2 regions of the Labrys okinawensis genome follow, and region 1 is predicted to be linked to the other one. Evidence: predicted binding sites of a transcription regulator. Region 1 holds the regulator's gene; the other holds the start of a gene.

Region 1 (5,917 bases):
GCAAGGTACGGGTGATCGGCAATTCCAACCATAGCGCCAACACGATGTTCAAGGCGCTGGCCGTCAGCACCAAGGAACTCTGGCCGCGCTTCGAAAACCTGCAGACCCAATACAATCTCTATGATCGCGCCGGATACGAAGCCGAGCTCGAACCTTTCTGCCTCAAGAACGAGATTGGCGTGACCAGCTATTTCTCGCTGGCCAAGGGCTTCCTATCCGGCAAATACCGCACGACCTCCGACTTCGCCAAGAGTGCGGCGCGTGGCGGCGGCATGGGCGAATATCTCAACGAGCGGGGCTTGCGCATTCTCGAGGCGCTCGACGCGGTCGCCCACGCCAAGAATGCCACGCCCGCCCAGGTCGCCATTGCCTGGCTGATCGCCAGGCCCGGACTGGTGGCCCCCATCGCCAGCGCGACCAGCGTCGAGCAGTTGCAGGATCTGATCAAGGCGACCGAGCTTTCCCTGGGCTCGACCGAGATCGAGCATCTCACCAAGATCAGCGCGCCCTAGCCTCTTTGTATCGACGTGTCCTAGCGGTTCTTGGCGGCTCGATTTGAAAGCAAGTCGCCCCAATAATGGCTGTCCCTGTCGAATAGGGCTGGAGACGCGCGTCATTGTCGTGCCGGCGCGAGGTGCGCCGGCCGATCGAGGAGAGATGCAATGGAATTCGCGATTCTGATCTATTCCAGTGAAGAGGCCATGCAGAACGCCCAGCCGGCTGCAAGAAATGAGATGCTTGCCGCTTATGGCGCCTATACGCAGGCGATCAAGGCTTCCGGTATTCTGCTGGGATCCAACCGCCTGCGGCCGACCGCTTCGGCCACCACCGTTCGGATCCGCGACGGCAAGACCCAGGTCTTGAACGGGCCTTTTGCTGAGACCAAGGAGCAATTAGCTGGCTATTATCTCATTGATGTGGCCGATCTCGATACGGCCCTGAACTGGGCCTCTCGCTGCCCGGGCGCCGGCGCAGGCTCGGTCGAGGTACGCCCCATCTGGCCGATGGACGAGTATTAAGCGGCCCGACAGGCCGTGCCGCCCTCCGCCTCAAGCCTTGCCGAAAGCGTCGCCCGGCGAAGCTATGGCAAGCTGGTCGCCTTTCTGGCGGCACGCTCCGGCGACGTGGCCGGGGCGGAGGACGCGCTCGCCGATGCCTTCGCGGCGGCGCTGGAGCACTGGCCCGCGAGCGGCATCCCCGACAATCCCGAAGCCTGGCTGCTGACATCGGCCCGCCGGCGCCAGATAGACAACGCCCGCAAGACCAGGCTCCGCCTGGAGAAGGCTGACGACGTCACCAGGCAGATCGAGGAACTTGCGATGATCAGGGAGCAGGATCATGTCATTCCTGACGAGCGCCTGCGCCTGATGTTCGCCTGCGCCCATCCGGCGCTCGATGCCACCGTGCGCGCGCCATTGATCCTGCAAACGGTGCTCGGCTTCGATGCCGCCGCGATCGCCAGCGCCTTCCTGATCTCGCCGGCTGCCATGAGTCAGCGGCTGGTCAGGGCCAAGACCAAGATCAGGCAGGCCGGCATTCCCTTTCGCGTGCCCGAGCGCGAAGAACTGCCGGAGCGCCTCGATACCGTGCTGGAGGCGGTCTACGCCGTCTTCGCCGAAGGCTGGGCCGATCCGGAGGGCTCGCGGCCACGTCGGCGCAACCTTGCTGCTGAAGGCATCTGGCTCGGCCGCCTGATCGCCTCGCTGATGCCGGACGAGCCCGAAGTGCTTGGCCTGCTCGCCCTGATGCTGCATGCCGAGGCGCGCCGCGCCGCCCGCCGCAGTCCGGAGGGCGACTTCGTGCCCCTTGCTCAACAGGATACCCTGCTCTGGGACGAGGAGATGATCGAGGAGGCCGAGGCCCTGCTTGCCCGCGCGGTAAAGAGAGGGCAGATCGGCCGTTATCAGCTGGAGGCAGCGCTGCAGTCGGCCCATGCGATCCGGCGCAGGGGCCTGGCGGTGGACTGGGCGGCGATCGTGCAGCTCTACGACGCGCTCGTCCTGCTGACCCAATCCCCGGTCGCCGCCATCAATCGTGCCGTGGCGCTAGCCCATATCGAGGGCACGGAGGCCGCACTGGCGGCGTTCGACGCATTGCTGGAGGACGCTCGCCTTGCAGAGTACCAGCCCTATTGGGCGGCGCGGGCGGACCTGCTGGCACGAGCGAAACGGTTCGACGAGGCGAGGGACGCCTACATGCGTGCGATCGGGCTGGAAAGCGATCCTGCCATCCGTCGCTACCTGCAAGGGAAGATGGGGCAGGTTTAGTTGCAAGTGCCTTTCAGGGGCGCGGACATCGCGACATGCAAGTATGTCGCTGTGATATCCGCGCTCTCAATCAGCCCTGCTTCGAGAAGGTTTCGTCGAAGGAATAGCCGGCGCCGCGTACCGTGCGGATCGGATCGATCTCGCGCGTGCGGTTCATGGCCTTGCGCAGGCGGCCGACATGCACGTCAACGGTGCGCTCGTCGATATAGACGTCGCGGCCCCAGACGCTGTCGAGCAGCTGTTCGCGGGCGAAGACGCGGCCTGGTGCCTGCATCAGGAATTCCAGCAAGCGGAATTCCGTCGGCCCCAGGCGGATCTCGCGATTGCCGCGATGGACGCGCTTGGTCTCGCGGTCGAGCGAGATGTCGCCGGCCTTGAGCAGGGAGGCGACATGATCGGGCTTGGCGCGGCGCAGGAGGGCCCGCACGCGGGCCGAAAGTTCCGGCACGGAAAACGGCTTGACGACATAGTCGTCCGCGCCGGTGGCAAGGCCGCGGACACGCTCGGCCTCCTCGCCACGGGCGGTGAGCATGATCACCGGCAAGCGCTCCGTCTCTGGCCGCATACGGATGCGCCGGCACAATTCGATGCCCGACAGGCCGGGCAGCATCCAGTCCAACAGCACGAGATCGGGGACGCTCTCGCGCAACCGGATCTCGGCATCGTCGCCCCGTGCCACGCTGTCCACCTCATAGCCCTCGGCCTCGAGATTGTAGCGCAGCAGAAGGGTGAGGGCTTCTTCGTCCTCGACTATCAGAACCTTGGGAGGCATAGCCGGTTCCCCTTGTTACTTAGCCGGCACTGGAAGGTCGACGAGAGACGTACTCGTATCCGCCTTCGGACGTTCGCCGGCAGGGGATTCGCCGGTCACCAGATAATGCACGGTCTCGGCGATGTTGGTGGCATGGTCGCCGATGCGCTCGATGTTCTTGGCGCAGAACAGCAGATGTGTGCAGAAGCCGATATTGCGCGGATCTTCCATCATATAGGTCAGGAGTTCGCGGAAGAGCGAGGTGTACATGGCGTCGATCTCGCCATCCGAACGCCAGACCGAGAGTGCTTCCTCGACATTGCGCTGGGCGAAGGAGTCCAGAACCTGCTTGAGCTGCTCGAGTACGAGGTCGGCCATGTGGTCGAAGCCGCCGAAGAGCTGGTTGGGCTGCATATGGCCCTGGATGGCCACGACGCGTTTGGCGACGTTCTTGCCGAGATCGCCGATGCGCTCGAGGTCGTTGGCGACCCGCAGGGCCGAGACGATCTCGCGCAGGTCCAGCGCCAGCGGCTGGCGCTTGGCGATGATCAGGATGGCGCGTTCCTCGACCTGGCGCTGCAACTTGTCGATCGAGGCGTCGAGATCGATCACCGCCTTCGCGCGCTGGCTGTCGCGCTTGAGCAGAGCTTCCACACTGTCGGCCACGCTCTTTTCGGCAAGGCCACCCATTTCTGCGATCATGTTGCGCAACTCGCGCAATTCCTGATCGAAGGACGTAACGATGTGATCGGACATGCCGTTCTCCAAATTCCTTGTCGCCGCCGTCTATGTGCCGGCTTGAATGCCTGCCCGGGGATCAGCCGAAACGGCCGGTGATGTAATCCTGCGTGCGGCTGTCATTCGGGTTGGTGAAAATCTTGTTCGTCGCCCCGATCTCGATGAGGTCTCCGAGATAGAAGAAAGCGGTGGTGTCGGCGCTGCGCGCCGCCTGCTGCATGTTGTGGGTCACGATCACGATGGTGAAGTCGCGCTTCAATTCGTCGATCAGTTCCTCGATCTTGGCGGTCGAGATCGGGTCGAGTGCCGAGGTCGGTTCGTCGAGAAGCACTACTTCCGGCTTCACCGCGATGGTGCGGGCGATGCACAGGCGCTGCTGCTGCCCGCCGGACATGCCGAGCGCCGAGGCGTTGAGGCGGTCCTTCACTTCGTTCCACAAGGCTGCCTTGGTCAGGCACCATTCGACGCGCTGGTCCATCTCGGCCTTGGAAATGTTCTCATGCAGCCGGACGCCGAAGGAGATATTATCATAGATCGACATCGGGAAGGGCGTCGGCTTTTGGAACACCATGCCGACGCGGGCGCGCAGCACCGCCGGATCGATCTCCTTGCCGATGACATTCTGGCCGTCGAGCATGACCTTTCCCTCGGCGCGCTGGCCGGGATATAGATCATACATGCGGTTTAGCACACGCAGCAGCGTGGACTTGCCGCAGCCCGAGGGGCCGATCATCGCGGTGACCTGACGCTCGGCCACGCTCATGTTGATCTTCTTCAGCGCATGCTTCTCGCCGTAATAGAAGTCGAGGTTTTCGACCTTCAGCTTGACGGGAGCGTTGGGATCGGCAACCGGGCGGTCGGAAACCGCGATCGAGGCGTTGGGTGAGGACATGGGAGCACTCATTTCTTGGGAGCGAGCACGACGCGGGTGATGATGTTCAGGGCCAGCACGCCGATGGTGATGAGGAGGGCGCCGGCCCAGGCGATCGAGACCTGGTTGGGATCGGGGCTCTGGGCGAAGAGGTTGATCGCCAGCGGCAGGCTGGGGAAGGCGCCGCCGAGATCCAGCGTCCAGTTCGAGTTGCCGAAAGCGGTGAAGAGCAGTGGCGCGGTTTCACCGGCGGCGCGGGCCAGCGCCAGCAGGATGCCGGTGATGATCCCGGTGCGGGCCGAGCGCCAGGTGACCGCCATGATCACCTTCCACATCGGCGATCCCAGGGCGAACGCCGCCTCGCGCAGGCTGATAGGCACCAGGGTCAGCATGTCCTCGGTGGTGCGCACCACCACCGGCATGATGATGATGGCGAGCGCAATGATGCCCGCCCAGCCCGAGGACCCGCCCATCGGCACCACGATCATCAGGTAGACGAACACGCCAAGCAGGATGGATGGCGCCGACAGGAGGATGTCGTTGATGAAGCGCACGGCCTCGGCGAACTTGCTGCCGCGGCCTGCCTCGGCGAGGAAGGTGCCGGCCATGATGCCGAGCGGGGCGCCGATCAGGAGGGCGATGAAGACCATGATCAGGCTGCCCACGATGGCGTTGAGGAGGCCGCCGTCAGCCATGACCTTCGTAAAGATGGTGCTGTTCAGGGCCGGCAGGCCGAGCCCGAACAGGGTGATCAGAATCCAGGCGAGAGCCAGCAGCGAGATCACTGCAAAGCCCGTTGAAATGCCCTTCATGATGTAGTCGACGGAGCGGCGGCGAGCGAGGCGATCCATGATAAGTCCCCTTACTTGACGCCGGACTTGACGAGCATGCGGGAGATCGCAAGCACGATGAACGAAATGACGAAGAGCACGAAGCCCAGTTCCATCAGCGACTCGTTGCGCAGCGAACCCGCCGGAGCGTCGGGGAATTCGTTGGCGATTGTGGAGGCGATGGTGGCGCCCGACGAGAACAGCGAGGCCGAGATCCGGTTGGCGTTGCCGATCACATAGGTCACGGCCATGGTCTCGCCAAGCGCGCGGCCGAAGCCGAGCATGGTGGCGCCCACGAGGGCGGTGCGGCCATAGGGCACCGAGACGTTGCGGAAGACCTCGAAGGTGGTGCAGCCGACGCCATAGGCCGATTCCTTCAGCATGGGCGGCACGGCTTCGAGGATCTCGACGAACATCGCCGTGATGAAGGGGATGACCATGAAGGCCAGGATCACCGCGG
Region 2 (5,917 bases), 2.6 Mb from region 1:
GCGCTGCGTACGACCCTGGTGGGCCTCATCGCGTTGGTCATCGCCTATCTGCTCGGCCTCGGGCAGCCGCAGTGGGCGATGATGACGGTGTTCATCGTCAGCCAGCCCGTCGCCGGCATGGTCCTCGCCAAGGGCCTGTTCCGCCTCACGGGCACCCTGATCGGAGCGGTTGCTTCGGTGGCGATGGTCAAGGCCACCGGCACGGAGCATATCGCCTATGTCGGCCTGCTCACCTTGTGGATCGCCGTGTGCACCTATGTTGCCTCGGTGCTGCGCAATCCCGAATCCTATGGCGCGGTGCTGGCCGGCTACACGGCCGCCATCATTGGCCTGCCGGCCTTCGACAATCCCCATCTCGTTACCGACCTTGCCGTGGCGCGCTGCATCGAGATCATGCTCGGCATCACCTGCGCAGGCATTGCCGGACGCTTCTTCATGCCGCAGCTCGCAAGGGACGTGCTGGTGGAGCGCGTCGGCGCGGGCCTGCGCGACATCGCACGCTACGGCGCCGGGGCCATCGGCGGCACAGCCAAACCCGAACTCGACACCCGCTACCAGCGGTTGATCGTCGACATCGAGGCGCTGGCCGGCATGCGCGCCTATGCTCGCATCGAGGCGCCAGGGCTGGTGACCCATGGCCGCATGGCCCGGCATACGATCGGCCACATGCTCTCGGCGATCTCGGCCATCCACACACTCCTCGCCCATGCGAGTGCCCCGGACTCGAGCTGGCGCCCGTTGCTCGGCCGGGTCAAGGCCATGCTGGACGGCCTCGTCCAGCGCGACTGGCTGGTCGAGGATGCCAGGCCCTGGTTGCGCCAGATCCTTGACCTCACCCGCGAATCCGAGGCAATGCGCACCGCTCCGCTGCAGCAGAGCGAGGATCGCGCCGCTGCCGCCGCCCGCATCACGCTGCTGATCGAGTTCCTTGCCGCCCTCGGCCTCGTGCTGGAGGGCCTCACGGCTCTGCGCTTGCGCGCACCGGACCCCCCTGGCCCGCCCGGCCAATGGAAGCTGCCGACGCTCACCATCGACCGCGACCAGAAGGTCGCCTTCGTCAATGCCGTGCGTGCCGCCATCGCCACCGCCGTCGTCACCGCCTACTGGATCGCCACGCGTTGGGCCGATCTCGCAGGAGCCGCGGTAATGGTCGCAGTGGTGTCGAGCCTGTTCGCCACCATGCCCAACCCGATGCGCTCCTCCCTCGAATTCCTGAAGGGAACTGCTTTTTCTGTGCCGGCAGCCTTCGTCGTGGGGCAGGTCCTCTTGCCGGAGCTGCAGGGCCTGTTCTGGCTGCTGCTGCTCATTGCGCTCGTGCTCGTCCCGGTGGCGTTGGCCATGGCCAATCCGCGCTACACCAGCGTTGCCACCGCCTTTGCCATCAACTTCCTGCTCTTCGTCAATCCGCGCCAGCCCATGGTGGCGCAGCCCTGGCCCTTCCTGAACGAGGCGATCGCAGTGCTGGGCGGCATCCTGCTCAGCGTCGGCGTCTTCGCCGTTGTGCTGCCGCGCCGGCCGGAGAGCGTGGTCGAGCGCGTGGTGGAGGCGTTCCGCGCCGACCTCACCCGCCTGTGCCTGCATGAGCGCCTGCCCAGGGCCTCGGCCTTCGAGAGCCTCGCCTATGACCGCATCAACCAGCTGATGGCCCCTTTGGAACGCGTGGGCGCCAAGGCACAATATGTGCTCGACGGCAGCCTCGCCGCCGTGACGATGGGGCTGGAGATCATGCGCCTGCGCCGCTTCATCCGCGATGGCCTGCTCGAGGCCAGCCACGCCGTCGAAGTGAGCGCGATGCTCGTGCGCCTCGCCAAGCTTCTGGCCATCCGCGGCCCGCATGCCAAGACCCGGCGCGATATGATCGACGCCTTGCGCATCCTGGCGGCTTCAAGCGCCACCGACGCGAGCCCGAACATACACCTCCAGGCCGCCGCCTCGCTGCGCGTGATCGCCTTGGCGCTCGAGGATCATCCGCTCTATTTCTGAGCCGGAATATGCGAGAGGGACGTCGCGCTTCGCGCTTGCAGCTATCCGATCATCTGAGCGACAATATGAGAGCGATATGGAGGGGAATTGGTGAGCCGGGCCCCCGGAGTCCGAGCAGCCGGCCATTCGCAGCAGCAGACGAAAATTCTTGGGGAGAGTGCCATGGCGAGCCTGGTTGTCATGTATGGAACGCCGGTCGATAGCGCTGAATTCGACAGGTATTATTTCGAGACCCATGTTCCAATCGCAAAGAAGATCCCAGGGCTCCGGAAATACGAGGTCAGTCGCGGGCCGGTGGTCACGCCCGCCGGTCCGTCCAAGTTTCATCTGATTGCGACCTTGCAATTCGACGATCAGGCAGCCATCCAGGCTGCATTCGCCAGTGCAGAAGGCGAGGCCGCGGCCGCGGATGTGCAAAACTTTGCTACCGGCGGCGCCGACATGCTGATTTTTCAGAGCCAAGAGGTTTGACGGACGGGTGCGCCGCAGCCCGACTTATTGTCGGATCGTGATCACACCATGTCGTCCAGATCGAGCACATCAGCCCGGCGTGCTTCTGCGGCCAGTCTTCTTGTCACCCGCCGCATCTGTCATCGGCCCGTCACCCCAGAGTGGCATCTGGCGCAAGTTCCACAACCTATGGGTGCTCCCTTGCGCAAGATTATTGCCCTCGCCGCCATGCTGGCCCTTTCAGGCCTCTCTCCGGCTTTCGCCGACGATGCCAAGCCCTTCACCGACGCCAAGGTGGTTGACCTCACCATCCTGCTGCCGCCGCCGCCGGCCGCCGATTCGATGCAGACCAAGAGCGAGATCGCCGCGGTGCTGGCGCTTCAGGTCGAGCGCACGCCCGAGGAACTGAAGCACGCCCAGGCCGACGACGAGGAAACCGTCTGGCGCTTCGGCGGCGAACTGTTTGGCGCCAATTTCGACAAGGCCAAGCTGCCGAAGTTCGCGGCCTTCTTCGACCGCATCATCGAGACGGAAGGCGCCGTGGTGGATCCCGCCAAGAAAACCCTTGGTCGCCTGCGTCCCCATCTGGTCAGCGATCTCGTCCGCCCGGCCGTCGAGCCCAGCAAGTCCGGCTCCTATCCCTCCGGCCACACCACGCTCGGCACGCTGGAAGGCATCGTGCTCGCCAATATGGTGCCGGAGAAGCGCGCGGAGATCATGGCCCGCGCCTGGGATTACGGCCATAGCCGCCTGGTGGTGGGCATCCACTATCCCTCCGACATCGAGATGGGCCGCATCTCCGGCACGGTGATCGCAGAGACGATCATGCGCCAGGACGATTTCAAGGCCGAGTTCGAGCCTGCCAAGGCGGAACTGCGCGCCGCTCTCGGCCTGAAATGATCTTTTCAGCCTGTTAACCGCGGCGGACTAGGGTATCCCAATGCCCAAGCCCGCCAGCGATACCAGGCTGATCAACGCCTTCCTCGATATGGTGTCCGCCGAACGCGGCGGCGCCGATAATACGCTTGAAGCCTATCGGCGCGATCTCACCGATTACAGCGACTTCCTTGCCGGCCGCGGCGGCGCCATCGCCAGCGCGACCTCGGACCAGGCGCGCGACCATCTCGCCTCCCTCACTGCCCTCGGCTTCAAGGCGACCACGCTGGCGCGGCATCTCTCGGCCATCCGGCAGCTGCACAAATTTCTCTACGCAGAGGGTTTTCGCGACGATGATCCGACCGGCGTGCTCGACGGCCCCAGGCGGGGCCGCTCCCTGCCCAAGATCCTGAGCGTGGAGGAGGTCGATCGCCTCCTGGCCGCTGCCGGGGAGGGGATCGAGGATGCCGCCCGTCCCATGCTGGAGCGCCTGCGCGCTGCCCGCATGAGCGCCCTGCTCGAAACGCTCTATGCCTCGGGCCTGCGTGTTTCCGAACTCGTCAGCCTCAAGCGTTCGGCGGCCCGCCCCGGCCTCGCCATGCTCAGCGTGGTCGGCAAGGGCAACAAGGAGCGGCTGGTGCCGCTTACCGATGTGGCGCGCCAGGCAATGCAGGCCTATCTAGCGCTGCTGGCGGAGGCGGGCCGCGATCAGGCCTCGCCCTGGCTCTTCCCGTCCTTCGGGGAGAGCGGCCACCTCACCCGCCAGCATTGCGCCCGCGACCTCAAGGCGCTCGGCGCCTCGGTCGGCATACGGGGCGACCGCATCAGCCCCCACGTCCTGCGCCACGCCTTCGCCAGCCACCTCCTGCAGAACGGCGCGGACCTGCGTTCCGTCCAGATGATGCTCGGCCACGCCGACATCGCCACGACGCAGATCTATACTCACGTGCTCGACGAGCGCATGAAGGCGATGGTGCGCGACCTGCATCCGATGGGGGATTGATGTCGCGCCGGTTGCCGAGCCTCACAGAAAATGACCGGTTCTCAGGAAAGCTTAGAGGTTGATCCGCTCGGCTACCTGCATGAGGCAATCGCCAGCTTGGCTGTCGCAATGCAGCCTGTGTGAGATCACGATGCCGCCTTCCGCAAAGTGCAGCGGCTCCTCCGGCGCGTCCAGCCGTTCGAGATCGTGGTACCAGCCAGCGAGGCCTCCTGCATCGACATGGGCTCCGAGCTGCACCGCCGGCTCGAACCAGCCTCGGCGGGTGGCGTAGATGCCCTGGCTGTGGCGCGAAAGCGAAAGCAATTGCAAGGCAGGCTGTTCCGTCGGGAGACTGCCGAGCAGCGGCTTCTCGACAATTCCCAAAGCCAGCATGAGATTGTCGATGGCTCGCGCCGTGAAGGCCATGCTGGCGGGCGTTACCGTGCCGCCGCCGCCGAATTCGCCGCTGAGGCCGATGATGCCACTGCGTGTGGCGGCTCCCATCGAGGTTGGCGATGCCGGTCCGTTATCGGCGATGAAGGCGTGACTTGGCGCCATCGCCCGCATCAACTCGTTTGCTCGCGCGAAGCGGGCTTCGTCTTCCTGGCGCTCGATCAGGGTGCACAGGAGGTGGGCCATCGAGGTGCCGCCGGAATGGATATCCAGCAGGACATCGTGGCGGGGAAAGAGTTCGTGTTCGAGGAAATGCGCCAGGCGCGCAGTCGGGGTTCCCGATGGGTCCCCGGGAAAGGCGCGATTGAGATTGCCACCATCGAAAGGCGAGCAGCGTTTGGCTGCCATCACCGCCGGCAGGTTCGCGGCCGGCAGCACGGTGACGGTGCCTTGGATCACCGCCGGATCGAGGCGGCGCATCAGCCGGCCGAGCTGAAGCTCACCTTCATATTCGTCACCATGATTTCCTGCCATCAGCAGGAGGCTTGGTCCCGAGCCGTTCTTGACCCGCAGAAACGGCACTTTGATCTGATAATAGGGCGAGCGGTCGATCGAATAGGGAATGCTCAAATGTCCGCTCTGCCGGCCGTGGGCGGCGAAGTCGATGGCATGAACGAGGCCCGAATGCATCTCTCCCCCCACACTCAGATCGCGGCGATCGCGGTCATCTCAACACGCAGGTCCGGATCCGCGAGGCGCGCTTCGACGCAAGCTCTCGCAGGCGGATTGGCAGGGTCTATCCAGGCATCGTAGATGCTGTTCATTGCGTCAAAGTCGATGATGGCCGGAAGGAAGACATTGACTGCCAGCAATCGTGACTTGTCGGTGCCCGCTTCCTTCAGCAAGGATCCGATCTTGTCCAGCACATCCTGCGTCTGGCCTTCGATGCCGGCATCACGATTCTCGGCGACCTGGCCAGCAATATAGACAAGCCCGCCATGGCTGACCGCCTGGCTCATCCGAGAGCCCTTCTGGTAACGCATGATCATGCATCGATTCCTTTGATCAAAGACAAGACTGTCGAAGAAAGAGCGAGGCTTGACATGATCAATCCTCTCCGTCGCCACGAGCATCCAGGCCGAGCCGGTAGGTCCGATTGGCCGTTGAAAAGAAAAGGTCGTGCTGCTCGGTCGGGCTTAGCGGCGAGGCCAGCCTGCGGAATCCGTCATAGAT

What was found. The regulator PhoB, encoded in region 1, activates phosphate uptake and scavenging genes when phosphate is short. The targets are predictions, from matches to a motif close to TGTCATNNANCTGTCAT.
Region 2: ACMDCR_RS27250 (acid phosphatase) is a predicted target of PhoB. The motif match lies at 2,572-2,588, and genes of this name have one in related genera.

The regions. Positions count from the first base shown of each region.
Region 1 is NZ_CP178864.1:1,377,545-1,383,461, forward strand. Features, by position in the region: gene ACMDCR_RS06605 (aldo/keto reductase) at 1-512, shown strand, start outside; gene ACMDCR_RS06610 (YciI family protein) at 663-1,019, shown strand; gene ACMDCR_RS06615 (RNA polymerase sigma factor) at 1,035-2,267, shown strand; gene phoB (phosphate regulon transcriptional regulator PhoB) at 2,338-3,039, opposite strand; gene phoU (phosphate signaling complex protein PhoU) at 3,055-3,774, opposite strand; gene pstB (phosphate ABC transporter ATP-binding protein PstB) at 3,836-4,648, opposite strand; gene pstA (phosphate ABC transporter permease PstA) at 4,657-5,478, opposite strand; gene pstC (phosphate ABC transporter permease subunit PstC) at 5,490-5,917, opposite strand, start outside.
Region 2 is NZ_CP178864.1:5,827,703-5,833,619, reverse strand. Features, by position in the region: gene ACMDCR_RS27260 (FUSC family protein) at 1-1,983, shown strand, start outside; gene ACMDCR_RS27255 (EthD family reductase) at 2,146-2,454, shown strand; gene ACMDCR_RS27250 (acid phosphatase) at 2,635-3,333, shown strand; gene ACMDCR_RS27245 (site-specific tyrosine recombinase XerD) at 3,374-4,312, shown strand; gene ACMDCR_RS27240 (succinylglutamate desuccinylase/aspartoacylase family protein) at 4,364-5,374, opposite strand; gene ACMDCR_RS27235 (RidA family protein) at 5,389-5,733, opposite strand; gene ACMDCR_RS27230 (amidohydrolase family protein) at 5,792-5,917, opposite strand, start outside.